Regions from separate parts of the Picosynechococcus sp. PCC 73109 genome, predicted to be linked through region 1. Evidence: predicted binding sites of a transcription regulator. Region 1 holds the regulator's gene; the other holds the start of a gene.
What was found. Region 1 encodes NtcA, which controls nitrogen genes in cyanobacteria. Its sites were predicted from a motif close to TTTGTANCNNNNGNTACAAA; they were not measured.
Positions count from the first base shown of each region.

Region 2: the regulator NtcA is predicted to act here: its motif matches at 13,397-13,416, upstream of urtA (urea ABC transporter substrate-binding protein).

Region 1 is NZ_CP013998.1:1,780,508-1,795,983, reverse strand. It holds gene AWQ23_RS08635 (hypothetical protein) at 72-620, shown strand; gene AWQ23_RS08630 (hypothetical protein) at 635-1,024, shown strand; gene AWQ23_RS16330 (hypothetical protein) at 1,119-1,571, opposite strand; gene acnB (bifunctional aconitate hydratase 2/2-methylisocitrate dehydratase) at 1,606-4,212, opposite strand; gene AWQ23_RS08610 (serine/threonine-protein kinase) at 4,334-5,785, opposite strand; gene AWQ23_RS08605 (class I SAM-dependent RNA methyltransferase) at 5,851-6,975, opposite strand; gene AWQ23_RS08600 (Uma2 family endonuclease) at 7,107-7,700, shown strand; gene AWQ23_RS08595 (Uma2 family endonuclease) at 7,701-8,282, opposite strand; gene rsmH (16S rRNA (cytosine(1402)-N(4))-methyltransferase RsmH) at 8,357-9,229, opposite strand; gene fabI (enoyl-ACP reductase FabI) at 9,300-10,076, opposite strand; gene ntcA (global nitrogen regulator NtcA) at 10,357-11,088, shown strand; gene AWQ23_RS08575 (DUF3084 domain-containing protein) at 11,141-12,511, shown strand; gene AWQ23_RS08570 (pre-16S rRNA-processing nuclease YqgF) at 12,526-12,927, shown strand; gene alaS (alanine--tRNA ligase) at 12,982-15,476, opposite strand, start outside.
Region 2 is NZ_CP013998.1:450,487-465,962, reverse strand. It holds gene AWQ23_RS02230 (AbrB/MazE/SpoVT family DNA-binding domain-containing protein) at 1-202, opposite strand, end outside; gene AWQ23_RS02225 (Rpn family recombination-promoting nuclease/putative transposase) at 365-1,228, shown strand; gene AWQ23_RS02220 (GNAT family N-acetyltransferase) at 1,272-1,811, shown strand; gene pseI (pseudaminic acid synthase) at 2,307-3,359, shown strand; gene AWQ23_RS02210 (ABC transporter ATP-binding protein) at 3,386-5,257, shown strand; gene AWQ23_RS02205 (hypothetical protein) at 5,345-6,451, shown strand; gene AWQ23_RS02200 (glycosyltransferase family 2 protein) at 6,653-7,540, shown strand; gene AWQ23_RS02195 (hypothetical protein) at 7,589-8,482, shown strand; gene AWQ23_RS02190 (bifunctional 2-polyprenyl-6-hydroxyphenol methylase/3-demethylubiquinol 3-O-methyltransferase UbiG) at 8,487-9,335, shown strand; gene AWQ23_RS15685 (glycosyltransferase) at 9,322-10,497, opposite strand; gene AWQ23_RS02180 (folylpolyglutamate synthase/dihydrofolate synthase family protein) at 10,717-11,976, shown strand; gene AWQ23_RS02175 (hypothetical protein) at 11,960-12,349, shown strand; gene AWQ23_RS02170 (ADP-ribosylglycohydrolase family protein) at 12,356-13,306, shown strand; gene urtA (urea ABC transporter substrate-binding protein) at 13,525-14,841, shown strand; gene urtB (urea ABC transporter permease subunit UrtB) at 14,941-15,476, shown strand, end outside.

The DNA of each region.
Region 1 (15,476 bases):
ATTAAAGCAAGATTGAGACTAATCGCGCTCTCCCAATATCCTTAAGGGAAGTAAGTGTATGGAGAGGCTGCGTGAAAGAAGGATTTGAAGAAAAAGTTCAAGAACTGTATCAACTGGCAAAGGAAAAACCAGAGGATCAAGCATTTCAAGACGCCATTGAGGTAATTAAATCCCTGCGAATTTCTCGGGGTGCCCTCCAAAGTTGGACGGAGAAATACAGAGACCAAATAGAAATCCTGGAAACGGATATCGACACCCTAGAAGGACAATTGGTCTTAAAGAGCGATGAAAAAATCCAACTTGAGCGTCAACTCGATGCGGCTAACCAGGAGATTACAACTTTAATTCAGAATTTAGAAAGAACCACCATCAAAAAAGACCGACTCTACTCAGAACTGAGACAAATGGAACAAGAAGCCTATGCCGTGGCGGAGAGGGTGAGACAAACCAATTCAATCTTCGGTAAATTCCAGGCTGTATGGCAATTTTTACAACTGATCTTCTTTGAAGATGACCCGAAGGATCCAGGCACCATCGATTTGAATCCTGAAGCAGACCCAGAGAAACCACAAATGGGATCAGGGATCGCCAATACTCAAAGAAGTCTCTTGGATAAATAAGTAGGAAGATAGCCATGTCCAGATTTAGTCGCATCATTGATGAATTAGAAGAATTAGACAAGCAAAGCTTAAAAAATACAGCCCGCGTTTTTGCAATCACTGCTGGTTTGTATGAACGCCTACGCACAATTGTTGAGGCTCAAAAAGATTTGGGAGAACCTTATGCTTTATCTGGAAACAAAAAGATAGACCAAAAGTTGTTGCAAGCCCGCTATGGCACCTATGATAAGTGTTACCAAATCTATAAACAAACCTACGGCATCACTTGCCAGAGAGGGTGGAAAAATTTGGTGCCTTTGGTTGAAAAACTGCCGCTGCCCCAGACGATGGAAGAAAGAGTAGAACAACTAGAAAACACGGTAAAAGTTCTCTCTGAAGCGATTCTGGAGATGACCACCCAGTAGTCTTCATCAAGAAAAAAATAGTGGCGATCGCCTAATCTTTATGAGCAATTTGAATTTATTTATCTGTTTCTTTTGTAGAGCTCTTTAGTTTCATTTAATCTGATAAACTTTGCAACTCATCAGCAATCAGATTTTGCCACTCTTCATCACAGTGAGTATTTAAGTGAATTGATGAAACGAGAAGTTCCGATAAGATTTTTCCGCGTTGGCGATCGCTCAAGTCAGAGAGTTGTAATTGATGAATGAGAGAAATGACCTGTTGACACTCCTCTTGAAGCTCTAAAAGCAGTTTATTTAATGTTTCATTTTGAGTGTTGATTTTCTTTTCAGCAAGTTGCATTAGCTTCTCCCTAATCTTCTGAGTGCACGTTGGATACCTTTTTGAAAAGCTTGAATCTCTTTTTTCCAATGGTGGATTAAACCTTGATCTGGAAAATCTTTTGCCAACTCTTGATTTATTTTGTCCTGATGCTCTTGGATTCTCGCTTCCAAGGAGGCGATCGCCTTTTTGAAATGTTTTTTGCCCATAAACAGAAAGGTGAGCCATTTCTGACTCACCCCAATTATAAAATTAGATTTATTTATTTCGCACCAACAGGCATACCGAGAAGATCCTCAATCTTGGGCATATCTTCGAGGGCAATCACGCGACCCTCATCCTCAAAGCCATCAATCTCATTGAAGTTAAGGTAACGATACAGATCACCCTTAAACGGATCAATCTTTTCAGAAACGATCGCCTGATATTCTTCCACCGTGGGAATCTTGCCGAGGAGCGCACAAACCGCTGCCAACTCCGCCGAACCAAGGTACACCTGTGCGCCTTTACCCATCCGGTTATTGAAGTTCCGGGTTGAAGTGGAGAAGACCGTTGCATTATCTTCAACGCGGGCTTGGTTCCCCATACAAAGAGAACAGCCGGGCATTTCCGTCCGTGCCCCTGCCGCCGCAAAGACACCGTAAACCCCTTCATCCCGGAGTTGCTTCTCATCCATCCGCGTGGGCGGACAAATCCAGAGACGACCTTTAACAACACCCGCCCCTTCCAGGATTTTCGCCGCTGCGCGATAGTGACCAATATTCGTCATACAGGAACCGATAAAGACCTCATCAACCTTGTCTCCGGCACATTCAGACATCAGTTTGACGTTATCAGGATCGTTCGGAGCGGCAACAATGGGCTCTTTGATCTCGCTTAGGTTCACCTCGATCACATCCGCATATTCCGCATCAGAGTCCGCCGACATGAGAGAAGGATTGGCGAGCCATTCTTCCATCTTCGCAATGCGGCGCAGCAGAGTCCGGGCATCGGAATAACCACGGGCGATCATGTTTTTCATGAGAACCACATTAGACCGCAGATATTCCGCCACAGTTTCTTCGCTGAGTTTAATCGTCGAACCAGAACAGGAACGCTCAGCAGTCGCATCGGTCAATTCAAAGGCTTGCTCTACCTTGAGATCCGGCAGACCTTCCATTTCCATGATCCGACCATTGAAAACATTCACTTTGTTCTCTTTGCCGACGGTCAATTTACCCTGTTGCATCGCTACCCAAGGAATCGCATTGACAATATCGCGGAGGGTGACGCCGGGTTGCAGCTCACCCGTAAATTTCACGAGGACAGACTCTGGCATATCAAGGGGCATCACACCCAATGCCGCTGCAAAGGCCACCAAACCAGAACCCGCCGGGAAAGAAATCCCCAAGGGGAAACGGGTATGGGAGTCACCACCAGTTCCCACGGTATCGGGCAATAACATCCGGTTTAACCAAGAGTGAATAATGCCATCACCGGGCTTGAGGGCAACACCACCACGGGTCGCAAAGAAGTCGGGCAGTTGCTTGTGGGTAACGACATCAACTGGCTTCGGATAGGCGGCAGTATGACAGAAGGTTTGCAGGGTGAGATCCGCATTGAAACCGAGACAGGCCAACTCTTTCAACTCATCGCGGGTCATGGGGCCAGTGGTATCTTGGGAACCCACGGTGGTCATGATCGGCTCGCAGGATGTCCCAGGGCGAACCCCTTCTAAACCGCACGCTTTACCCACCATTTTTTGTGCCAAGGTAAACCCTTTGTGGGTATCTTCGGGCAGGGAGGGACGTACAAATAGTGTTGTCGGTTCGAGTCCGAGGGCTTCACGGGTTTTGTCAGTCAGCGCCCGACCAATCAGCAAAGGAATTCGGCCACCCGCTCGCACTTCGTCGAGGATTGTTTCGGGCTTTAGTTCAAAGGTGGAGATCGTTTCGCCCGCTTCGTTGGTAATTTTGCCTGCGTAGGGATGAATGGTGATCACATCGCCTGTTTGGAGCTTGCTGACATCACACTCAATGGGCAGCGCACCGGAGTCTTCAGCGGTATTGAAGAAAATGGGGGCGATCTTACCGCCAAGGATATAACCCCCTGCTTTTTTGTTGGGGACAAAGGGAATTTCGTGGCCGAGGTGCCAAAGTACGGAGTTGATCGCCGATTTCCGAGAGGAACCGGTACCGACCACATCACCGACATAGGCAACGGGATGACCTTTTTGCTTCAGTTCGGCAATGGTTTCTAACCCCTCTGGCATTTTCGATTCCAACATTGCGAGGGCATGGAGGGGAATGTCGGGGCGAGTTGTAGCGTGGGGCGCCGGAGAAAGGTCATCGGTATTGGTTTCACCGGGAACCTTAAAGACAGTAACAGTGATCGCCTCGGGAACTTTGGGCTTACCGATAAACCAAGCGGCTTCTGCCCAAGCATCGATCACTTGTTTGGCGTAGGAGTTGGTATCGGCGAGTTCGAGGACATCGTTAAAGGCATCAAAAACCAACAGAGTTTTGCTGAGGGCGGTGGCGGCGGCACTGGCAATGTTGCTGTCGGGGGATTTGAGGAGTTCCACCAGGGATTGGACGTTATAGCCACCTACCATGGTGCCCAGAAGATCCACTGCGCCCTGGGGACTGATCAGGGGACAGGTAATTTCTTTTTTGGCGATGCCTGTGAGGAATCCGGCTTTGACATAGGCGGCTTCATCGACACCGGGGGGCACGCGATCGCGCAGTAAACTCAGCAGTTCTTCTTGTTCTGCTGCGGGGGGATTTTTGAGGCGATCGCAGAGTTCGGAGGTTTGTTCTGCGGTTAGAGGTAAAGGGGGAATTCCTAATTGGGCGCGTTCGGCGGCGTGTTTGCGGTAGGCTTCTAGCATAGGGAGATCTATCGGTTATCTAACGTTTTAGATACTCTATTGTAATGCCCGCTGTAATGGCGCTATGGGTGAACAATCTCAGTCTTGGATTGTCCATAGAAGTAACGGAAAGCTGGGCTGTTTAAAGAATTTTTTGGAGCAAACGGTAAATCAGGGTAAACAAGGCGATCGCCGCCACCAAGCCCGCCCCAACCAAAATAGCAATCATTGCCAGGGTGGTAAATTCCACGGTTTGCACCAGGAAAAAAGCCGCCCCCAGGGTAATGGCGCCGAGGATCACCATTTCCTTCAGTTCGAGGATGCGTCGGGCGATCGCCAAAATAATTAACCCCATGGCCGCCCCCCAAACGCCCATGCCCACATTGCCCGCGAGGAAAGTCCCCACAAGGGGCATCAATAACACCCCCTCAAAGCCCGTAAACCCCACCCCAATCAAGAGTGGCACTACAGAACTAGTGGCGGCTTGGCTCCCAGTCGGTGCTTTCGCGGGAGGTGGTGTTTTTTTAGGTGGCGCAAGGGGGGCCTGTTTTTGTTGTTTAGGGGATTTTGCTGGGGCCGGAGGCTGTACCTTTGTGGCTGAAGCGGCAGGTCTCGCAGAGGCTTGTTGCTGGGTAGGCAAGTCTAAAAGCTGGAGGGCCACCTGGGCAGATTTTGGGCGATCGCCTGGAGTCGATTCCAACATCAAATCCAAAAGCGCCCCAAAGCGCGGTTCAATTTTTTGGATAAATTTGCGCCATTGCCATTTATTTTGATACCCATCAAACAATGTTTCCGGCGTTTCCCCCGTGAGCAATACAATGCAAGTGACTGCCAACGCATAGAGATCTGTCGCTGGATAAACCTGCGCCCCTCGCATCTGTTCCGGTGGTGCATAGCCCGGTGAATAAATCCCCGTCGAACGTTGGGACGCACTGGCCGCCCCCGCCCCTGCCGTGACCTCCTTGACTGCCCCAAAGTCCAGCAGATAGAGTTCTCCGTCCACATGGCGCATGATATTTGACGGTTTGATATCCCGGTGGATCGTGCCCTGGTCATGGACAAAGGCCAAGACCTTTAGCATCGACATAAAAATTTCTTTAACTTCCGTCTCCGGCAATTTGCCCCGTTCCGCTAATTCTTGGTCTAGATCTTTCCCCTCGATGTACTCTTGCACGAGATAAAAATACTGGGCCGTTCCCTGGCCCTGAGGTTGCGGCACGATCAACGGAAAAAAGGCAAACAAATCGGGGATTTGGGGATGACGGTTGCCGATTCGTTCTAAAACATGGGCCTCCCGTTCAAATAATTCCTGGGCCATAGCCAACTGCTGATCATCTAAATTTCCCATGGGCTGGAACTGCTTCACCACGCACAGGCGCATGGTCGGCGTATAGCGATCGCGCGCCAAAAAAGCCGTCCCAAAGCCCCCCTGACCGAGAAGTTTTTGGGGAAGGTAGCGGCCACCCAAAATTAAATGCATCCCGCAACTGGTGCAATACTTCTGCTGGGCTGTTTTTAGGTGGGTTGGATCATCGAGATCACTAAAATGATTTTGGGGATGGTGACATCCGGGACGGGTGCAGAGGATCTCCATGCCAAGGTTTAAAAATGAGGTGAAAAAAGAGCGTCAATTTGCCCCCCATCCTAACAGAGAACCCTTTAGTAGAGTTCGTATTTCAGCAGGCGGCATTCCAAGCCACCGTTATAGACCACAAAGCGCCGCGATGCCCGCAGCCCGACCCGTTTCGCCAATTCTGCATTGCCCGTAAGAATATAGCCCGTCCAGCCCTTAAATCGCTGTTTGAAAATATCGCCAATGCGTTTATAAAGCAGTCCCAAATCTTCATCGGCACCGAGACGATGGCCATAGGGCGGATTGCAGATAATCACGCCACGGTCGGCGGGGGCTTCTACTTGTTCTAATTCCCGACAAGCCAGTTGGATATGGTCGGCAACCCCACAATTTTCCGCATTCGTCCAGGCCTGTTGAATCACTTCTTGATCGCGGTCTTGGCCAATGATTGGCTGTTGCAGTTGGTCTTTGGTCGCATATTCGGCCTCGTTGAGGAGAGTTTGCCAAAGCTCAGCATCAAAATCCTGCCAATGCTGAAACCCAAAATCCCCCTGGAAGAGACCGGGGGCAAAGTTTAAACTTTTTAGGGCTGCTTCGATGACAAAAGTGCCAGAACCACAGAGGGGATCAACCAGAGGCAGATCCGGTGTCCATTCGGCGAGATCCAGGAGACCAGCCGCAAAATTTTCCTTGAGGGGTGCTTTTCCCATGGCGGGCCGATAACCCCGACGGTGCAAACTGTGACCGGAACTGTCGAGGCTAAGGGTACAGCGATTGTCCCGAATGTGGGCATTGATCAAGACGTCAGGATCTTCGACATTGACACTGGAGCGATCGCCAAATTGATCCCGCTGTTGATCGATGATCGCGTTTTTCACTTGGAGGGCCGTGAAATGGCTGTGATTGAGATTTTTATTTTTACCGGTACAGGTGACGGCAATGGTTTGGTTGGGGACGAGGTATTCAGACCAGTCAATGCTTTGCACACCGCGATAGAGTTCCTTCGCCGTAAATGCTTTGACTTTTCTAATTTGCACCAACACCCGAAACGCTAACCGTGACCAGAGATTAACCTTGTATAACAATTGGCGATCGCCTTGAAAAGAGACCCCGCAATATTCTGTTTTCACCACCTGGGCACCGAGGTTTATCAGTTCCTGGGCCGCAAGCTCTTCGATGCCCTGGGCTACCGTTGCAAAATAGGTTTGCATTCTATATCTGTCGCCTGAAATTGTTTGCCGGAAAGATTATCCCCCAGTGTAAGGGATGGGGCGATCGCCTTTTTCCTAATCCGAATTCGGTAGGATAGAACATACCATCACCCAGCACGAGGGACGATTTTATGACCGTTGCCACGAGCCGACCCGTCCTCACCGAAAGCCAAAGCTTAATCCTCCCTGGCCGCTACAGTTGGGAAGAATTCCAGGCGATCCAAACGGCGATCGGTCAAGCTGCCAGCCTGCGGATCACCTACCTAGACGGAGTAATTGAACTGATGACCCTGGGGGAATACCACGAATCCATCAAAACCATTATCGGCTTTCTCGTAGAACTATATTTGTTTAGTCAAGGTATCGAATTTTATCCTGTCGGGAGTGCCCCCCGTGTCTCGCGAGAAAAATCCGTTTCCTTTGAACCAGATGAATCCTATTATCTCGGTGAACAAAAAGAGCATCCCGATCTCGCCATTGAAGTCAATGTCACCAGCGGTAGTCCCCAGAAACTCGAAAAATATCAACGCCTCGGCATTCAGGAAGTTTGGCTGTGGCAAGCGGAAAAATTTTCAATTTATGTCCTCGAAGAAAATACCTACCAAGCTTTACCCAAAAGTAAATTGTTGCCAGATCTTGACTTTGAACTGTTGGCAAAATGTGTGTTGATGTCGTCGCGATTAGACGCAATCCAGACCTTTACGGCCCAATATCCCCAGAAATAATCAATCCAGATGCCAAATGGGGTTTAAATCGAGTTCAAAGCCTAATAAAACTTGTTCCCCAGAAAGACAATCCGGTTGCTCTAGAATCTCTGGGGCTTGGTTTTCTCGATAAATTTCTACCCGCTCCGTGGTCGGATCAATCAGCCAGCCTAATTTTGCGCCATTATCTTGATATTCTTGCATTTTTTCTTGGAGGGTTTGGAGGCGATCGCTCGGAGAACGAATTTCCACAACAAAATCTGGACAGAGGGGCGGAAACTTCGCTTTTTCGGTAGCGGTGAGGGCATCCCAACGCTGACGGCTTACCCAGGCGGCGTCTGGAGAACGATGGGCACCATTGGGCAACTTAAAGCAAGTCGAAGAATCAAATGCAACGCCTTGTTGATTTGTTGTACTCCATATTTCCAGGCGGGCAGAGAGCTTAATATTGCGTCGTCCAGTTTCTCCGCCCGTCGGTGGCATGATAATTAGTTCTCCTTGGGTACTGAGTTCAAAACGGCAGTCCGGATTGTTTTGGCACAACTCGAAGAATTGTTCGCCATTGAGTCGCCATGTATCGGGAAGACTGAGGGTAAAATTCATTGCGCTAGACCCCATCGACAGAAAATTTTGTCTGCATCCAGCTTAGCTTGTCTGTTTCAGAAAAAGGCGATCGCCTATTCTGCTATTTCTTTCAACTCGGCAAAGCGTAACTTTGCGGATCGTGCCCGGGGATTTTGGTTAATTTCCGTTTCACTGGCAACCATTGGCTTTTTTGTTAGAACCCGCCAAATGTCCCGCTGCCGGAAGGCATTTTTGACGAGACGATCTTCTAAACTATGGAAACTAATAATCCCTAATCGGCCTTGGGGTTTAAGCCATTGGGGGGCATTGACTAATAGATATTGCAGCGCATCGAGTTCACCATTGACGGCAATACGTAATGCTTGAAAGACCCTTGTTGCCGGATGAATTTTCGCTTTTCTGGCCTTGGGATGATAGGTATAAAACACAATTTCTTCTAATTCTTTGGTTGTCTGAATCGGGCGTTTCATGACTATTTTTTTCGCAATTTGTCGTGACAATCGTTCATCACCATACTCATAGAATAAATTCGCCAACGCCTTTTCCTCATAGGTGTTGACAATATCCGCCGCTGTTAATGTCTGTTGTTGATCCATGCGCATATCCAAGGGGGCATCAAAACGAAAACTAAAGCCGCGATCGCCTTGATCAAATTGCACCGAACTCACCCCAAGATCAGCGATAATCCCATCAAATTTTTCTCCTTGGGGATTATATTCGCCAAAATTTGACCGCACCGCCCGGAAGCGATCGCCAAAGGATTTTAATCGTTCTGACGCCGCGGCGATCGCCTGGCTATCCCGGTCTACCCCCGTCACCCGCACATCGGGATATTGTTGCAAAATCAATTCTGTATGGCCACCTCCCCCCAGGGTTACATCGAGGTAATGCCCCCCTGGTTTTACTCCCAAGCCCGCTATCAACTCTTCTCGCAACACCGAAATATGCTTAAACTCTGCCGCCATGAATCCATCCAATAAAAAACAAAATCCCCCTATCACTGAGGGGGAACCCAAGGGCGATCGCCACAGGACATTACATCCCCATAATTTCGTAGCCAGAATCCACATAGAGCACTTGACCCGTGACCCCACTCGAAAGATCACTACAGAGGAACGCCGCCGCATTACCCACTTCCTTTTGGGTTACAGTTCGGCGCAAAGGAGCCGTTGCTTCCACGTGATGAATCATATCGAGAATGCCACCCACCGCCGAGGAAGCCAAAGTCCGGATCGGGCCAGCCGAAATGGCATTCACACGAATATTACTGGGGCCGAGGTCTGCCGCTAGGTAACGCACACTCATTTCAAGGGCCGACTTTGCCACACCCATCACATTGTAATTGGGGATGACTTTCACCCCACCCAAATAAGTCAGGGTCACAATGGCGCCCCCTTCGGTCATCACGGTTTTCGCCCCCCGCGCCAAACGCGTTAAAGAATAGGCACTAATGTCAAGGGCCGTATTAAACCCATCCCGTGAAGTATCACTAAAATCACCCGTCAAATCTTCGCGGTTCGCAAAGGCAAGACAGTGGATCAAAATATCTAACTTGCCCCACTCTTTTTTGACAGACTCAAACACTTGATCCACCTGGGCATCATCCTGCACATTACAGGGGAGGAAAAGAGAAGGGTTGAGGGGCGCCACAAGCTCACCTACTTTTTTCTCAAACCGTCCCTTATCATCGGGGAGATAGGTAACCCCAATATTCGCCCCGGCGGCATGTAATTGTTGGGCGATCCCCCAGGCAATGGACTTATTATTTGCAATCCCAGTGACTAGGGCATTTTTTCCGGTTAAATCAAGCATATGGGTTCTCAAAAAGTATAAAAAATTAAAGCCAAGAAGCCAGCGTATATTATCTTCGCGCTCTGGTGACTCCGATGCAAACGGCTACTTTAGGGCAAATCAGGGAAAATTCTGCAAAATGCCTGGGAACTAACCCAGAAATCCATAATTATTTTGAAGCAAAAAGTACAAAATACTATACCAGAGTAAGATTTAGTTTAAGGGGAATGCTCATGGTCTCTGCACACTGAGCGCTGATATTTCACCCATCACGGTGGGGAACTGTTGCCCAACAGAATCTATGATGTACAACCCTGATTTCAACCAACCTCCTTTCTCTTCTGCCAATCCAGTGCCTGAACTACCTGCGACTCAAATTACAGACCTTGCGACAGCGTTTCGTCAGTTTCACAGTGGCCCCTTCCCACCTGTTGTGGAGAACTATGACCGGGGCAAGACGATCTTTTTTCCGGGGGACCCAGCGGAACGGGTTTATTTTCTTCTGAAAGGGGCTGTCCGGCTGTCTCGGGTCTATGAAGCGGGGGAAGAAATTACGGTGGCCCTACTCCGGGAGAATAGTGTCTTTGGGGTTTTATCGCTACTCACGGGACAAAAGTCGGATCGCTTTTACCATGCAGTGGCTTTTACCCCTGTAGAACTGTTATCGGCTCCCATTGAGCAGGTGCAAAAGGCGCTTAATGAGCACCCAGAATTGGCGATGTTAATGCTAAAGGGGCTGTCGTCACGGATTTTACAAACGGAGATGATGATTGAAACCCTGGCCCACCGGGATATGGGATCACGTCTGGTGAGTTTCTTGTTAATTCTCTGTCGAGATTTTGGGGTGCCGACCGATGAGGGGATTCGCATTGATCTCAAACTGTCCCACCAGGCGATCGCCGAAGCAATTGGTTCTACACGGGTGACAGTAACGCGCCTCCTGGGAGAACTCCGGGAACAGGACATGATTTCGATTTATAAGAAAAAAATTACCGTCCATGACCCCGTAAACCTGAGTCAACAGTTCGCTTAACGCTAAAGTAGAGAAGTCATACTTGTGTGTTTGGATGTCACCTTTTTGTTAAATGACCAGTGCTTTTGTACTAATCTTTTCAGTTTTAATCTTGGGGGGCATCCTGGCGGCACTGGGCGATCGCCTTGGTAGTAAGGTCGGCAAAGCGCGGCTTACATTATTTAATCTGCGGCCAAAACAGACGGCGGTGGTCGTCACGGTCATGACGGGGACAGTGATCGCCGCCAGCACCTTGGGGTTATTGTTTGGCTTGAGCAAGTCCTTGCGCCAGGGAGTTTTTCAGTTGGACGAAATCCTCGCCCAGCGGCGGCAAGAGTTGATGGATGTGACGGCGGAAAAGGAAAAGATTGAAAAAGAGTTACAGGCCGCGAGGGACGATCGCCTAGAAGCAGAACAAGATTTACAAGAAATTGAAGCAAAATTTGAAACGGCCCAAACGCAACTGGCGGGTTTTCGGGAACAGGCCAGCGAACTTCAGGCTGATATTAATGCGCTCACCACAGAGCAAACGACCTTGCGGCAACAGCGCGATCGCCTCCAGGCCCAAAGTGAAACCCTCCGCGCCCAACTTAACCAACAAAACACCATTGTTGAGGAACGCTCCCAGCAGATCGAAGCCCTAGAAGCCCAACAAAGTGAGCTCCAAGCCGAGATCAACCAGCGCGATGGTCGCATTGCCCAACTCGACCAGGCGATCGCCCAAAAGGATCAAGTGCTCACGGGCCTAGAAAATCAGATTGGCTCCCTAGAACAGCAAATTGATATCCTTGAAGCCAACTACATCAATTTCCGGAGTGGGAATGTCGCCCTCACGACAGGGCAAGTTTTAGCCTTTGGGGTGGTGCGGATTATTGATCCCAAAGCAGCCAGCCAAGCCGTTGATCAGCTGCTCCGGGAAGCGAATCGCAACGCGATCATTGCCACCGGAGGCGTTAATCCTGACTTTGAGGCGCGGGTGGTGCAAATTACCAATGCCCAAGTGCAACAACTCCTAGGGCAAATTGCCGATGGTCGGGACTACGTGGTGCGCCTCCTGGCAGCGGGGAACTACCTCCAGGGGGAAGGTTCCGTCCAAGTATTTGCGGATGTGACTTTAAATGAGCAGGTTTTTCGTGCCGGGGAAGTGATTGCCACTTTGTCCCTAGAGGAGCTCAGTGTGCAAAATCCTAGTGCCGCCCGGCGTCCAGTGGATTTTCTGTTGGGGGCAGCGCAATTCCGGGCGCGGCGAGCCGGGGTTCTCGGAGATATCCAGGTTAAAGATGGCAATGTCGGTCACATTATCAATTTTGTCGAAGCCCTCAATAATGCGCCAGAACCCGTGACAGAAATTCGGGCGATCGCCATCGAAAATGGTTTTACGGCTGGCCCCCTCCGCTTAGAATTAGTGGGCCTCAGTAACGGTAGAATCGTCATCAGACAATAGGATTAAAAGAGTACATGAGCGTTTATCTTGGGTTTGACCCAGGCCGTGACAAATGTGGCCTTGCGGCGCTGGATGACCAAGGGCAATTGTTGAACCACGGCGTCATTGCAGCGGATCAAGCGCCCAACATCGCGAAAGAATGGTGCCAAAGGTATGGTGTTTCCCTGGTGGTCATGGGCAATCAAACGACGGCTAAAGAATGGCATCAAAAGCTCACGGCTGTTTTGCCCCCAGCCATGGCGATCGCCTTTATAAATGAACGCAATAGTACCCTCGAAGCCCGCGATCGCTATTGGCAGATGTATCCGCCCAATTTGTTCCAGAGATTGCTCCCCCAGGGAATGCGCTTACCTCCCCGACCGATTGACGATATCGTGGCGATTTTATTGGTCGAACGCTATCTCAACCCAGCCTAAACAGCAAAAAAGATGGGCCAGAATCCGACCCATCTCGACGATTGGGGTGTGAGCTTAACCTAGAGTTTCGCGAAGTTGCTGTTTGGCAGTGTGGAGGGCTTCGGGTAATTTGCTGGCATCCCGTCCCCCGGCTTGGGCCAGGTTCGGACGACCACCGCCGCCACCACCGCAGAGTTTAGCAATGCCGCCGATAAATTTACCAGCTTGTACTTTTTTGCCTTTGTAAATCCCTTCGCTAAAGGCGGCCACCAGGGAAACCTTGCCGTCTTCTGGGGTTGACCCTAAGACCACTGCTGCCTCACCCAGTTTTTGCTGGAGCCGTTCAGCTGCAGTTTGGAGGGCCTTGGCATCGAGATCGCCCATATTTTCCACGAGGATCTTAAATTCGCCGACAGTTTCCGCTTGGTTCACGAGGGCTTCGGATTTGGCGATCGCCAGCTCACCTTTGACCTTTTCTAATTCCTTTTGGGTGTTGCGCAGTTCCGCCTGGATATTTTCTACCCGTTCGGTGATTTCTTCCGGTTTGGCTTTAAATTTATCGCCGAGGTCTTTGACCACCTGATCGCGCACCTTGAGGTATTCCAGTACCGCTGGGCCAGCCACAGCTTCAATGCGGCGGATCCCAGAAGAAATGCCCGTTTCAGAAATGATTTTGAACAGGCCAATTTCAGCGGTATTTTTCACGTGGGTGCCACCACAAAGCTCCATGGACACCCCAGGAAAATCCACAACTCGCACTTCTTCGCCGTACTTTTCACCGAACATGGCCACGGCTCCCTTCGCTTTGGCCTCAGCAATGGGCATCACTGCCACTTGGCCTTCGTGGGCTTCAGCAATCCAAATATTGATTTGGGCCTCAATTTGGGTCAATTCGGCAGCGGTTAACGCCCTGGGGCAATTAAAGTCAAACCGCAGGCGATCAAAGTCCACTAAAGAACCCGCCTGGGAAATGGAGTCATCCACAATGTTTTTTAGGGCTGCTTGCAATAAATGGGTTGCGGTGTGATTCGCCTGGGCGCGACGACGACAGGCCCGATCAATGGTGGCATTAACTGTGTCGCCGACCGTTAAACTGCCCCGCTCTACTTTGCCATGGTGGACAAAGAAACCCGACTCTTTCTGGACATCGTTAATGCGGACGACGAGTTGATCGCCAGAGAAATAACCGCGATCGCCAATTTGTCCCCCAGACTCTGCGTAGAAAGGTGTTTGGTTACAAATCAGTTGCACCACTGCCCCGGCTTCGGCGGTTTCTACCCGGTGGCCATCCACGAGAACGGCTTCAATTTTGACCTGGGATTGCAGATCCGTATAGCCTAAAAAGGCTGTGGGGTGGATGTGTTCAGCCAATTCATCAAGGCTGCCTTGGACGGTGAGGTCAATGGTTTCATGGGCGGCTTTGGAGCGTTCCTGCTGCTTTTTCATCTCCGCTTGATAGCCTTCAGCATCAACCGTTAAACCGTTCTCTTCGGCAATTTCTTGGGTGAGTTCAAAGGGGAACCCAAAGGTATCGAATAGCGTAAACGCATCGACCCCAGAAATTTGTTTTTCTTCCTTGGCGATAATATCTGCGAGAAGTTTTTCGCCCCGTTCGAGGGTCTTGAGGAAATTGTTTTCTTCCCGCTCCAATTCCTGTTTAATGAAACTTTCCCGTTCGCGGGTGTTGGGATAGGCGGCCTCTGAGAGTTGAATCGCTGTTTCTGCCACCTGGTTAATAAAATTCCCGTCAATGCCGATCAGTCGACCGTGACGCACAACCCGTCGAATTAAGCGCCGCAATACGTAACCCCGATCGGTGTTAGAAGCGGTAATCCCATCGGCAATCATGTGGACGACAGAACGCACATGGTCACCAATCACTTTTAAGGAAACCTTTGTTTTTTCGTCGGCTTTTTCGTAGTGAATCCCGGCAGCTTTGGCGGCCGTTTCAATAATTGGAAAGATCAGATCTGTTTCGTAATTGTTGGGCACCCGTTGGAGGATTTGCGCCATGCGCTCCAAGCCCATTCCCGTATCAATATTTTTGTTTTGTAGGGGTGTTAAATGACCTTCGGCGTCGCGGTTATATTGCATAAAGACGAGGTTGTAATACTCGATAAACCGAGTATCGTCCTCTAGGTCAATGTTGTCATCGCCGAGTTCTGGCTTGAAATCGTAATAGAGTTCAGAGCAAGGCCCACAAGGCCCCGTTGGCCCGGATTTCCAAAAATTATCTTCTTCTCCCATGCGAATGATGCGTTTGGGATTCACACCGACCTTGTTACGCCATATTTCAAAGGCTTCATCATCTTCGCGGAACACGCTGACGACAATATTTTTCGGGTCAAGCTGAAACACTTCCGTAGACAGTTCCCAGGCCCAGGCGATCGCCTGCTCTTTGAAATAATCCCCGAAGCTAAAATTCCCCAGCATTTCAAAGAAAGTATGGTGCCGGGCGGTGCGGCCCACATTTTCGATGTCATTGGTGCGGATACATTTCTGGGAGGTAGTAGCGCGGGGGCTGGGGGCGTCCTGCTGACCGAGGAAAATCGGCTTAAACGGCAACATTC
Region 2 (15,476 bases), 1.3 Mb from region 1:
GCCTCGGTGTTGTCGCTGGACAAACCAACATGCCAAATCCCTCATCGATTGTGGCCTGACATTGGGGATGCTGCAATTCTACACGAATGGAATCCCCATCTAGGCAAAAAGAAAGCTTGCAACCTGGCTTAATGCCTAGTCGCTTACGAATTTCAATCGGAATCACAACCTGCCCTTTGTGGGAAACAGTCACTGTCGTCATGGGTTTAGCATCTTACTTAGTAAGACGATTATAGCAGACCTAACTAAGCCTTTAAGGGTGGTACCAATCCGTGCAGCTAATTAGGCGATCGCTTTTCTACTCATTTGAGTTGTCACTCTGCCCTTAAAATACCTAAGTCTGCAACCAACGCTGAAAACATCAATGAAAACAGACAAATGGTTTTACAAACTATTCCTCTCCCAACCAGGGATGCTGGCGGAACTACTGCCGGGGATTGATGCCGACTGGGAATTTACCTACAGCGCCCCTGTCATCAAAGAAAAAGAATTTCGCCTCGATGGAGTATTTACCCCATTATCAGACGACGTGACGATCCCCATTGTGTTTGCGGAAGCCCAAATGCAAGCGGACAATAATTTCTATCGGCGTTATTTCGCAGAAATTTTTCTTTATCTGGAGCAGTATGAGGTTGATCGCACTTGGCGAGGCTTGTTGATTTTACCGAGCCAAAGTGTCAAGCTTGGTTCAGAGTTGCCATACCAAGAACTATTTGAGCGGCGGGTGACGAGACTTTATCTGAGCGACCTGAAGCAGAAGCAAAACCTTACACCAAATTTGGGATTGTTGCAGTTATTGGCAAGCGATCAGACTCAGAGTGCAGAGTTGGGCAAAAGCCTGTTGAGAGCCGCAGGAACAGAAGCTGAGTTTGAGCGGCGACTGAGCTTGATTGAGACTATACTAGCTAATAAATTCCCTGACTTGACGAAGGAGATGATTATGCAAATCCTCGATCTTAAACAAATGGACATTACCCAATCTCGTTTTTATCAAGAGATTTGTGAAGAAGGTCGTCAGGAAGGCCGTCAAGAGGGTCGTCAGCAGGGAGAAGCACGTTTAGTTTTACGTCTGCTCTCAAAGCGTTTTGGGGCTATTGACGAGGCGATCGCCAATCAAATTAGTCAGTTGGAGATCCCACAATTAGAGTCTTTAGGGGAAAGTCTATTGGATTTCCAAAGTCTGGATGATCTCATGGCTTGGTTAGCTGCATCAGGACATAAGATTTGACATAAAGTATGACAATGCAGATTCTAGATCTTCAAAAAGTGAATTGTCTTCCAAAAACAAGATTCGCTTAAAGCCTTATATTAATGGCAGTATAATGTTAACAAGATTGCCAGAAATTTCATTGCGTCCAGTTAGAATTGAAGATTGCCATATAATATGGGAGTGGGCAAATAATTTTGATATTAGACAAGCTTCTTTTAATGAGAATCTTATTGATTGGGAAACTCATATTAAATGGTTTAAAAACAAACTCAGAGACCCACATTGTTATTATTGGATTGGATTAAATAGTGATAAAAAATCCGTTGGTCAGATCCGTTTTGATTTAGATCCAAAAACTCATGAAGCCGTTGTGAGTATCAGTATCTCTCCACAGTTTCAAGGTCGCAAATATGGACAAGTTTTACTAGAAGAAGCCTCAGATATTTTGTTTAAAAAAACTTCAGCGGTATGTATCAAGGCTTTTGTTAAATTAAAAAATCAAAGATCTGCTCATGTGTTTAAAAAAGCTGGATTCCATGAATTTTCTAAGGCTATTATCAATGGTTGTCCTAGTTTTATCTATATGAAATCAAAACAATAAAGTCAAAATGGTTATGGCAAATCTCAATCTTGATCATCTTAAGAGGAATATTTTTTTGTATTAAAAAAGGTTTTTTGTAGACATAAATCACAGATTTAAAACTTCTAAATTAGACCAAATCCTTAGCGATTGCCGCCTAAAAAATGAGAAAGAACGTCAAGCCCTATTGCAAAAGATGACGCAGTGGTTAGATGACTATGGATTAAAATATGGTATTCACTCCGCTTACATTTTTTCGGCTCCCTCAGTCAGCCCTACCGCTTTCACGAAAATTCCGACATTGACCTCGCCGTAGAACAAATTAATCCCGCTGACTTTTTTGCTGTGATTGGCTTTCTTTCTGAGGCGATGAGGCGGGACATAGATGTGATTCAATTACAGACATGTCACTTTGGCGATCGCATTAAACAGACAGGGATTCAATGGACAGCAACAAACTCTCCTAGAAAAAATCCTTAGCCACGATATTCACCAATTTCTCAAACAATTAGGTACATGAAGACCATTCAGCTCCAAGGGCAGCAACTTGGTACAAATTCTCCCCCATTGATCGTTGCGGAAATGTCGGGGAACCACAATCAATCCCTAAACCGTGCCCTAGAAATTGTTGAAGCTGCCGCGAAATGTGGTGTCCATGCCCTCAAGCTACAAACCTACACGGCAGATACCATGACCTTAGATCTGGATAAGGGGGAGTTTTTTATTAGTGATCCCAAAAGTCTTTGGTCTGGACACTCCCTGTATGAGCTTTATCAACAGGCTTATACCCCTTGGGAATGGCACGAGCCGATTTTTAAACGGTGTCAGGAATTAGACATCATTGGTTTTAGCACGCCCTTTGACGAGACAGCAGTTGATTTTCTGGAATCCCTGGATGTGCCTTGCTACAAAATTGCGTCCTTTGAAAATACGGATTTACCTTTGATTCGGAAGGTTGCTAGTACGGGCAAACCATTGATCATTTCGATGGGAATGGCATCGATCGCTGCACTGGATGAGACCGTCAGGACTGCACGGGAAGCGGGTTGTCAGGATTTAATTTTGCTCAAATGCACAAGCACCTATCCTGCCAGCCCCGAAAATACCAACCTGATGACTATTCCCCATTTGCGGGAGTTGTTTGATGTACAGGTCGGTTTGTCCGATCATACTTTAGGGATTGGGGCTGCGGTTGCGAGTGTGGCTTTGGGTGCAACGTTTATTGAAAAGCATTTCACCTTGAGTCGAGCCGATGGGGGCGTGGATGCTGCTTTTTCGATGGAACCCTATGAGATGAAACAATTAGTGGAGGAGACTGAGCGGGCTTGGCAAGCTCTAGGTCAAATTAGCTACGGAGCAACGGCAGCGGAACAGAAATCCTTGGTCTTTCGGCGATCGCTGTACGTGGCAGAAAACATCAAAGCAGGAGAAATTCTCACGCCCCAGAATATCCGCCGGATTCGACCAGGCTATGGACTTGCTCCCAAATACTATGATTTAGTGTTAGGGAAAACCGCAAAACAAGATCTAGCCAAAGGCACTCCCCTCAGCTGGGATGTACTCTTGTAGACGGCTTCTAGGATCTTAACTTAACGATGGCAAACTCAGGCCCAAGGCATTGGCAACAAACGTTTAAATCCTTTGTGAAAGGACATGTCCAAGATCCGGCCTATCGGGTGGTATTGGGGACGATTAACTACAATCGTGGTCTGATTGCCCTAAACTTCAATGCAAACTTACTTTCAGCGGTATTTGAGGGGAGTAGTTTCGGTCTTATTTTTCTCGCGCTCCAGGCGATCGCCTCACCAGATGCTACATCTCAAGTGCTTGAAAATGGTTTTCTTGTCCGGACGGGGTTTAGTTCCTTTGCCAGTCAATTAACCCAGGGGCAATTGTTTGTGGGGTTAATCGTATTGGCGATCGCCCTCCAGTATTTGCGGAATGCCTTGGAATATGTGGGTGCTGTCTCGTCAGATTACCTGTCGGCGAGGATTCAAGCTTTGATGACCGAGAAAATTTTTCGGCAGGTGATGTCTTTTAGTTTTGCCTGTGCCAGTCGTTATAAAGTGGGCGACCTCACCAGTTACATTACCCTCGCCGCCCCTACAGTTAATAAAGAAATTTTCTACTGGAATCGTTTGTTGCTCAATGTGATGACGGCGATCGCTCAGTTGGTGGTGCTGTTCATGATCTCACCCCTCCTATCTTTGGTGACGGTACTGATCTCAGTCGGGCTATTTTGGGTACAAAAATTCCTTTTACCCCGCATCCGCAAAACTGCCCTTTCTGTAACCCAGTTCCAGGTAGACGTATCTAAGCACATCACCGAAAGTATCCAAGGGCTGCGAGTACTCCACACCTTTGCCAGCCAAGACCGCTCGATCCAAACCCTCCAGCACCTGCAACAGAACCTCGTTCCCCAATTAGAAAAACAAAGTCGCTTGCTTCAGTTGGCTACCCCTTTAGGACGTTCCCTAACGCTTACCAGTATTGGTCTAATTTTGTTAGCGGGTTATTCGATCCTCCAAAGCCGTTCTACAGAATTGCTACCTGTATTAGTAACTTTTCTCGCGGTACTCAATCGTCTAACGCTTTACATCAATACCATTACGGGTTGTCTAGGAGTCCTCGCCCAAAATTCCGGTGATTTTCAGCGGCTAGAGGAAATCCTCAAACTCCAGGATAAAGAATTTATCGTCTCTGGTCATATGCCCTTTGATACCCTCAGGAAAGGGGTTGAATTTCGTGGTGTCTCCCTCGCATATCCCCAAACTGACCGCTGGGCTTTGCGGGATGTTTCTTTCAATCTTCCAAGGGGAAAAGTAGTTGCCCTTGTGGGGGAGTCAGGGGCTGGGAAGTCTTCCATTGCAGATCTACTCATTGGTCTCTATCAACCCACCCAAGGGAATGTTTACGTCGATGGCATACCTCTCCAAGACTATAATTTACAACGTTGGCGATCGCACTTAGGGGTTGTCAGTCAGGACACTTTTGTATTTAACGCGAGTATTCTGGAAAATATCCGTTACGGTAAACCCAAGGCAACGGATGAGGAGGTGACCAAAGCGGCGATCGCCGCCCAAGCCAATCAATTTATCCGAGAGTTACCAGAAGGCTACCAAACCATTGTCGGTGAACGAGGTTATCGACTTTCAGGAGGACAACGGCAACGCTTAGCTCTGGCCCGCGCCATTCTCAAACAACCGCAAATCCTGATCCTCGATGAAGCCACGAGCGCTTTAGATAGTAAGTCAGAACAGCTAGTTCAGGAAGCATTAGGACAGTTTCAAGAATCCTGTAGTGTTTTAGTCATCGCCCACCGTCTTTCGACAATTACGGATGCAGATGAAATTATTGTCTTAGAACAGGGAATAATAGTACAGCAGGGAAGCCACCATAGCCTGCTCAGTCAACCGGGAAAATATCAAGACTATTGGAAGCGACAGTCCAAGAAAATTTCGACATGAGTTTTCTTGATTGGATAAAAAATTCACAATTCACAGTTCTCTAGTAATTGTTTTTTTTCGCATTCAGCTTTCTTAGCATTTCACATTATGACGAGCATTTTTTTAAAAAAACAGATCAAGAGTCTTATCATTCAAGCAAGCTTGCTATTATCTGATCAGCACCATCAGGCAATAAAAACAAGAATTGAATCACAACGCAGATATTCTTTAATGACCTTGCTCGAAAGTTATTTGTTAGCAGTACCTTTTCTAGATGATATTATTTTTTTTAAAACACTTATCCAAAGTAGACTAGCCAGAAGAAAGACAATCAAAAAAGCTCCACATCTTCAACTACTTCCTGACGCTCAAGAGAAGTTGGCAAATATCAAGCCTAATCAATACAATTATGACTGTTATATTATTTCTCCAGGCGCATCTATAGCAAGACTATCTTCCTGTGAAAAAGAGATTATAGAGCGTGGATTTGTCGTAACTTTTAACTCATCTTGTTTTTTTGAAATAAAGTCAGATCTGTCTTTTCAAGAAACATCAAACAACAGCTCATATACTCAGGGATTACATGAATGTTTACAATTCAAAATAAATCAAGGACTTATATCTCCTGATTCAATTATTCTCAAAAATGCATGGAAAACAAGCGGACACTTAGTAGACAATGCACAAGTCTCTCCCATTGTTAATTATCCAAAGAAACCGTATCTTTTAATGGATGACTTTTTTCCCCATTTTGCGGTTAGTGAGTCTTGTGCAAAAAAAATATTTACAAAGTATCTGTTCTACGACAGATCAAGTTACTTTAATGCCATATCTTCTTTGGTTATAATTGCGTTAGTAATAAGTCAATTAGGATTTAAAAATATTTACTTTATTGGCACAGATTTAATCAATAGTTGTCATTTTTATAAAATACCAAACTCTGTGAATGAGAGTTTATCTCCTTTCCTTCAGAAACTAGAAAACAAAGTGGCGAGTATTCACGCTACCGCTCAGGGAGATTTTAGTGTAGTAGAGGCTTTACAACTGATTTTAAGCTTTCTCAAAAAAATCAATCCGGAGCTTCAGTTTTGGTCTCCACACAAGGCTTCTCCTCTGTGCAAATTTTTTCCTATTCAGAAAAAGCTCTCGGACTATGGAGGAATCAGCGCACATGATTTGCAACTAATTTTAGAGCAAATTCAAAATGAGTCGTGATTAGAGTAAAATCATTCTCTCAAAACGAATAAAGCTGTTGGCAGACTTTCTTAGAAAAAGAAGAAGCGAAACAAACCAAATTTTTAGGTGACATGTAGATGATTTTTAATTAGGCAATCGCCAAAAATAATGACTGATAGAGAAAACTCATCGACAAGAGTGGGTATTCTAGACTTATATCTTCAATCAAGTACGCCCAACGTGACCTCCACCCAAAAAATGCATGATCTCTACATCCTGCTGCCTGTTCATAACCGCTACTCGATTACACAACATTTTATTCAGCATCTTCAACGACAAACTTTCCAAGACTATCATCTTGTTCTGCTGGATGATGGTTCCACCGATGGCACCGCAACAATGGTCGAAGCCGCAATTCCCAATCTTACAATTATCCGAGGTATAGGCGACTGGTGGTGGGCAGGAGCCTTGCATCAGGGTTATCTTTGGCTAAAAAAACAAAAATTTGACTATAATCCCGTCATCTTAATCATGAATGATGACACTGAATTTGATACTGACTTTCTTCAAAATGGATTAAGCCAAATCAAAAATAAATCTAATACACTCCTCATGGCTGAATGCCATCAAAAAGGAAATATCGGTAAAGGAACAAAAATTAATTGGCAACAGTTCAAATTCCGCCCAGTACAAAATAATGAAACTCCGGACTGTTTTTGCACCAGCGCCCTTTTCCTTCAGTGGCAAACCTTTGAAAAAATTGGAAGCTTCTACCCTAGATTATTACCCCATTATATTTCTGATTATGAGTTCACTTATCGTGCTAAACGTAAAGGATTTCAGCTTTTAACCAATCCCAACGTGATCATTAGTTGGGATAATGAAAACACTGGACATCATCATCTAAATAATTTTATTGCCCCCACCTTTCAGCAATCTTTACAAAAATTTTTCTCGCAAAAATCTGCCCATAATCCAGTGACTTTTAGTATTTTTATTTGGTTGGCCTGTCCGTGGTATTTAAAATTGTGGAACTGGAGTATCGTTTGGACAAAAGCTTTTGTAAAAATATTTTACCTTCTTTGGCAAACAACAATATCTAATCAGAAAAGCCCAATCGTCCACTAAAATTTATAAATACGGAAAATCTTTACGAGATCTTAAAAGAGACAGCTAATGCAGACCCCTGTTGCCTTTTTAGTCTTTAATCGGCCCGATACGACTCAGCAGGTTTTTAATGCTATTCGTCAGGCTAAACCCCCAAAGCTTCTCGTTGTCGCCGATGGGCCAAGGGGAACCCACCCCGACGATATTGAAAAATGCGCTGCTGTCCGAGCAATTATTGATACCGTAGATTGGGACTGCGAAGTTTTGACTAACTATGCTGAAACTAATTTAGGTTGTAAAAATCGCGTTTCCTCCGGTTTGGATTGGGTTTTCGAAAAAGTTGAAGAAGCGATTATTTTAGAAGATGACTGTTTGCCAGATCTTTCATTTTTTCCTTTTTGTGAGGCGCTACTTGAGAAATATCGCTATGAACCAAAAATAATGCATATTTCTGGTGATAATTTTCAATTTGGTAGAAAAAGAACAGAATACAACTATTATTTCTCAATCTATAATCATTGTTGGGGTTGGGCAACTTGGCGCAGAGCTTGGCAACATTATGATATAGAAATGAAACTTCTACAGTCTTCTGATTCTCAAAAACAACTAAAAAAACTACTCCATAATCCTTTTGCCGTTAATTATTGGCAAAGAAAATTCAAACAAGCTTATCTAGATAAAGTAGATAGCTGGGCATATCGGTGGACATTTTCTTGTTGGATGAATGATGGTCTCACAATTCTTCCAGAAGCCAACCTTGTTAAAAATATCGGCTTTGATAATTCTGCTACCCACACGACCAATAAGTTTAATCCTTATGCAAACCTAGAAACTGCCCCAATCTCTTTTCCGTTAAAACATCCTCCTAAAGTTATGCAATGTCAAATCGCTGATCAGTTTACACAAAGTCATAAATTTGGCTTCTGGCCTCGCGTCTATAGAAAACTCAGAAATTTAATTTAAGAAAATGAATCTGCAAGAACAATGTCCAGTCTGTACTGCCCAGCAATCAAAATATTTATTCCCAGTCAAAACAGGGAAACTGGTGAAATGCAAGAATTGCCATCTCATCTATTACACTCCACAACCCTCACCACAGGAACTAGAAGAATTTTATAACTCCGAAGCCTATCGTAGCGAATTCTCTGAAAGCCCAATGTCTGGCACTGAATTTGCGACCAACAGATATTTACAGTTTGAAAGTGCACTCAAAAAGTATGCCCCACAGATTTTAAGACAATCTTCTCGAAAGTTACTTGATATCGGCTGCGGTACAGGTGATTTCTTGAAAGTTGCCAAACAATATAACTGGCAGGTTTCAGGAACAGAAATATCTCCAATTGCATCGGCTAAAGCAAATCAGTTTCTTGGGGAAATGTGTGTTGCTACGGGTGATGCTTTGTCTCTAGAATTACTCTCTAATTACTATGATATGGTAACTTTGTATCATGTTATTGAACATTTACTCGACCCCAATACTTTAATCCAAAAAGTCTATCAACTGCTTAAACCAGGTGGCATTTTCTTTATTGAAACACCAAATATTGCTGGATTCGGCGCTAAGCTTAAAGGTCATAGATGGTCTCAGATAAAACCCCCAGAGCATATTATTTATTTCCAACCCAGTTCTTTGAAATATTGTCTTCAACGTGCTGACTTTAAAACAAATTTTATCTTTACCGCTTCTCCGTCTGTTATCGAAAGCACCCAAAATATGCCTTCTATAAAAAGGAAAATTATTAATGCTTGCTATGATTTTTTTCCTTTAATAAATATGGGAGCATTACTACAATCTATTTCTATTAAGCCTCAATAAGACTTCGATATATTTCCAAGAGATAATTAATATTTTGATCAGCAAAATAAATATCATCTAAGTTTTCTAAAACTCTTTGCTTAAGTGCAAGCCATTTTTCTGGATTAGCTTCAATAAAAAATAATGCTTGTGTCAAAGCCTTTTCATCACCTACCGGATAAGTTAAACCCGTAATTCCATTTTGGATTGCATAGCTCACGGAGCCGATATTTGAACCAATCACTGGTAAAGACTGACTATAAGCTTCCAAAATTGTTAAGGGAAACCCTTCATACCAAGTAGACGGAAAAATTAAGGCGATCGCCCCTTGCATATATTGAATAACTTCTTCCCGCGTTCTTTGTCCTAAATATTGGATTTTATAATTATCAGAGGCATATTGTTCCACTACTGACTGTAAACCACCACTGCCGACAATATATAAAGGATATTCAGATTTTAAATTTTGATATGCATTTAATAAGTTTAGAATTCCTTTTTCTGTTTCTAGTCTGCCAACAAAAAGATAATATTTTCCAAAATCAATAGTTTCAGGCTGTTGGGTTTTACCTTGAAGAAAATTGGGTTTTAAATAAATTTTTTCCGCAGGAATTCCCATCTCAACAAGCTTATTTCTAACGAATGGACTTACCGCAATATAGGCAGTTATAGTTTCTGTCCAAGTTCTCAATAAACGGTGAACTTGTAACATCAATGCAACCGTTACTGTCTGCAATCTTGAATCTCGATAACATTTATAGTAAACACTAAATAATAAAGATTTATTCAGGCATATCTCACAGGTACTATTATTCCGAAAAAAAGTTCCTTTAGGGCAACTCAAACGGTAGTTTTGAATAGTAACAACCGTTGGAATTGTTCTCTTTTTAGCTGCATAAAAAATAGATGGCGAAAGCAATGGCAGAGTATTATGAACGTGAATGATATCTGGTTTAAAATCATCAATAATCGCTAAAAGCTCCCTGTAAGATTTGCTAGACCATATTGTACTAAGTGCTAATCTTATGGCATCTAAAAAATCACCTACGTCGATGTCTTTATTGTCCTTCGTCCAGACTTGAATAGAATGATTGCTCTGTTGTAATAAAGCAACTTCTTGATCAAAAGTAGAGTCTTCTCCTGCTCTATTACGATATCTATTATGAATAACTAAAATTTTCACTTGGCTTTTTAGTCAGAAAATTACAGCTTAAAGTATTTTTTCACATTCTTCCCAAACAGCCAGGCATCGACCAAGGCTTATCAGTCGGTCTCTGTGAGATCGAGCCAGTAGCGGAGTTCCGTAAAACAGCATTAACCCAGATTTTGGAAATTTCCCATACACAAATACATTATAGTCTGGGGATATTGTCCCAAATTTTTGATATTCACCATGAGCCAAGTGGCGATCGCCAATCTCCTTGAAACCTTTGAACGCTTTGGCATTAACCTCGGTTTAAAGCGCATTACCCAACTATTGGCGGGCCTCGGCCATCCAGAACGCCAAGTACCGATTCTCCATGTGGCGGGTACCAATGGGAAAGGGTCGGTCTGTGCTTATTTGTCTTCTATTTTGGCGGCGGCGGGCTATCGGGTCGGGCGGTTTACGTCACCCCATTTGGTGGACTGGACGGAACGGATTTGTTTGAATAATCAGCCAATTCCTTCCGAGCAGTTACTGACGGTTTTGGAACAGGTGAAAGCAGCCATTGATCCCAACCAAGAAACACCGACCCAATTTGAGGTGATTACGGCGGCAGGATTTTTGTATTTCGCCCAGGAACAGGTAGATATTGCCGTGATTGAGGTGGGGTTGGGGGGACGCTTGGACTCGACAAATGTTTGCGATCGCCCCCTCGTTTCTGTCATTACCTCCATCGGCATGGATCACTGGCAGCGCTTAGGTAACAGCTTAGATAAAATTGCCGGGGAGAAAGCGGGAATTTTAAAACAAGATTGTCCGGCGGTGATTGGGGAAGTACCGGAGATCGCGGCGAAAGTGATTCGTGAAAAAATTAGTGAGTTAAATTGTCCTGCTACCTGGATTCAGCCTGCCCAAGCCATTCATCCCTCTTCGGGAGAGGGGCCGGGGGAGATCCGCGCTAAATACGGTGAGCTTGAATATGCGTTGCCCCTTTTAGGCGAGATCCAACTGCACAATTCGGCGATCGCCATTGAAACTATTTATGCGTTGCGCAAACAAGGTTGGCAAATTTCCGATCAACAATTGCGCGACGGTATTGCTAAAACCCGCTGGGCTGGACGTATTGAATGGCACCAATGGCAGGGGCAAAAAATCCTCATTGATGGCGCTCATAATGGTGTGGCAGCGGCGGAATTACGCAAATATGTAGACACCCTCCCCCAACCCGTCACTTGGGTCATGGGAATGCTCTCCACCAAGGATCACCAAAATGTCCTCGAAGCCCTCCTACGAGACGGGGATCACTTGCATCTTGTACCAGTGGGGGGCCATAGCAGCGCCGATCCCCAGAGTTTAGCAATGTTGGCCCAGGTGATTTGTCCGGCCCTCGCATCCTGTCAAACCCATGAAACCTTATCTGAAGCCCTTGATCAGGCGATCGCCACCCCCCACACTAGGGTGTTATGTGGTTCGTTGTATCTTTTGGGAGAATTTCTAAGTTATGCAGCCAAAATTTAAAACCCGTAAAGCCTGGAATCAGGCCGAAATGCTGCTCCAACCGGCCTTTATTCGGGTCGTCGATAATTTCCGTGCCCAGTTAGAAGATTCCCCCTGGACTGGGGAGTACGAAGATATTCAAGACCCCTACCCTGGCTATGTTTTGCGCCTCAAGAAAGACCACATCGAAACGACAGTCAATATCTGGGATCTCTGTTATCAGATCTGTTTTGTCGCCTATCCCACCGGAGCCCTCGTGGAAAATGGCTGCACCGTGGAAATCGATGAAACCCTGTTCGAGGCGTCTGGGGCCGTGGATTGGCAAAAACTAGAAGCGAAAACCCAACAGTTGATCCACAATATGTTTGAGCAATTTGATCACTTAGGGGGGTAATCGTTGATGGTCACGCAAGTGCAGATTCACGGGGGATTATTGGGGCTTTGTGTGGGTGATGCCCTGGGCGTGCCTGTGGAATTTTCTGAGCGTAGCGCTCGACAGCAGGACCCTGTGACAACGATGCGGGGCTATGGCACCTACAATCAACCCCCTGGCACTTGGTCGGATGATAGTTCCCTCACCTTTTGTCTGGCCGAGGCGATCGCCGAGGTGGGTCTGGGCGAAGAACTCCCCGAACATCTGGGCCGCAAGATGGGTCTCTGGCTCAAGGAAGCTTACTGGACACCCCACGGCGAAACCTTTGATGTGGGCAACACGACTGCCGCCGCAATTCATCAAATTTTAGCGGGTATCAATCCCCTGGAAGCAGGTGGGATCGGGGAGCGGAGTAATGGCAACGGCTCCTTAATGCGTATTTTGCCCCTCGCCTTTTGTGGTGAGCGACTGCCCTACGCCGATCTTTTGGATCTCGTGCACAACATTTCCTATCTGACCCACCGTCATCCCCGTTCCCTCATTGCCTGCGGCATTTATATTTCCATTGCCCTGGAACTGTTACACGGAAAAAGTATTGAAATTGCCTACCAGCAAGGGATACAACGGGCCGAAGAGTTTTATCGCGATTCCATCTATAAGCCGGAACTCAGCCACTACCAGCGTATTTTTGACGGAAATTTAGCAACATTGCCCATCCATGAGCTTCAATCGAGCGGTTATGTCGTCCATGCCCTCGAAGCCGCCCTCTGGTGCTGTTTAAACCATGAAAACTATCAGGATACGGTGTTGGCAGCGGTGAATTTAGGGGACGACACCGATACCACAGCGGCGATCGCCGGGGGGTTGGCCGGACTTTACTACGGCCTCGACAATATTCCCCCTGATTGGCTGGCGCAAATTCCCCGACGGGATGACATTCTCCAGTTAGGCGATCGCCTCTTCAGGGCTATCCGCTGACCGAGCAGGGGCAAGCAGTCCATTTTCTTTAATGTAAAGTTAAATTAATTCTTCTCCATTAACAAACCCTTGAATCAAGCGCATCGGCACTTTGTATCAAGTGTCACATTTTTTTAGGGGCGGGACTTTTACACTGCAAAGCTTAAACACGACTTAAACTTTAAGCTTCTTTCCTCCCACACACTATCCCAAAGCCCCTTGAGAAAATCGCATTAACCATGAGTAATCTCGGAAGACGTAAATTTATTCTCTACAGTTCCGCCGCCCTCGGTTCCAGTATTCTCCTCAAAGCCTGCGGCCAACCCACAGAAACCCCTGATACCCCCGATAGTGGCAGCACAACCTCAACCCCCAGTGGTGACACGATCAAAGTTGGCATTCTCCACTCCCTCAGTGGCACCATGGCCATTAGTGAAACCACAGTGGTCGAAGCCGAACAACTCGCCATCAAAGAAATTAATGCCGCCGGTGGCATCGATGGCAAACAAATCGAAGCCATCGTCGAAGATGGTGCCTCCGACTGGGATGTCTTCAAAGAAAAAGCCGAAAAACTCATTGACCAAGATGGTGTCGCCGTCGTCTTTGGCTGCTGGACGTCTGCCAGCCGAAAAGCGGTTAAAGATGTCTTTGAAGCAAAAGACCACATGCTGTTCTACCCTGTCCAGTACGAAGGCCAGGAATGCTCGAAGAATATCTTCTACACTGGGGCCGCCCCGAACCAACAAATCGAGCCCGCTGTGGATTGGCTCCTCGAAAATAAGGGCACAGAATTTTTCCTCGTCGGTTCTGACTATGTATTCCCCAGAACCGCGAACACCATTATCAAAGCCCAATTAGAAGCCAAAGGTGGCACCACGGTCGGCGAAGACTATCTCCCCCTCGGTAACACTGAAGTGACGCCGATTATCACCAAAATCAAAGCAGCGCTTCCCAACGGCGGCGTGATTTTCAACAGCTTGAACGGTGACAGTAACGTTGCGTTCTTTAAGCAAATTCGTGATGCGGGCCTCACCCCGGAGCAATATCCGGTAATGTCGGTGTCGATCGCCGAAGAAGAAGTCCGTCAGATTGGCCCCGAATACCTCACGGGTCACTATGCGTCTTGGAACTACTTCCAAACCGTAGAAACCCCCGAAAATGAAAAGTGGGTGGCAGACTTTAAAGCAGAGTACGGTGAAGACCGGGTGACCAATGACCCCATGGAAGCGGCCTACATCATGGTCTACATCTGGAAGCAGGCGGTAGAAGCGGCGATCGCCAATGGGGCGACCGATGCCTATGACCTCGAAGCCGTGCGGAGTGCCGCCATTGGTCAAGAATTTGCGGCTCCCGAAGGCCCGGTGACGATGAATGTTAACCACCACCTCTCAAAGACCGTGCGCATCGGCCAAGTACGGGAAGACGGGATGTTCGACATCGTCTGGGAAACCGACGGCCCCATCGCCCCCCAAGCCTGGAACCAGTATGTTGAATCCACCAAAGGATTTGCCTGTGACTGGAGCGACCCCACAAAGGGTGAAAAATATGCCATCTAGGGTTTAACGCCCAGATGTTTTCCGGGAAAGCTGGGATTCCGCCCTACAGAATCCGGCTTTCTCGCGGTTTTATTGCGCGTATTGTGGTGGGTTTACCTTGTGACAGAACTTTTAATCGGTATTTTTAACGGAGTCAGCATTGGATCTGTGCTTTTGGTTTCGGCCTTGGGTTTGGCGATCGCCTTTGGTTTGATGGGGGTGATCAACCTGGCCCACGGCGAATTGATGATGCTGGGCGCCTACACAACCTTCGTGGTCCAAAATGTATTCCGGGGGTTCGGGGAACCTTTTTTTAATCTCTACATTATCTTTGCGATTCCCCTGGCTTTTTTTGTGGCCGCCGCAGTGGGCTTTGGCCTAGAGCGGGGCGTAATCCGCTATCTCTATGGCCGTCCCCTAGAAACCCTCTTGGCCACCTGGGGGGTCAGCCTGATTTTGCAGCAGTTTGTCCGCAGTGTGAACTGGGCGATCGCCTTCGGGGTCATTGCCTTTCTCCTTAAAGATGTGATCCGCTGGGCTGTGCTCCAAGCTTTAAATCTCGCCAAGATCCAAGCCGTGGCCCTAAAAACGTGGCTGGATAAATTAAACGTGATTGCCGCCTTTGCCCTTGGTTTTGGGGTGATTTTCGCGGTCAA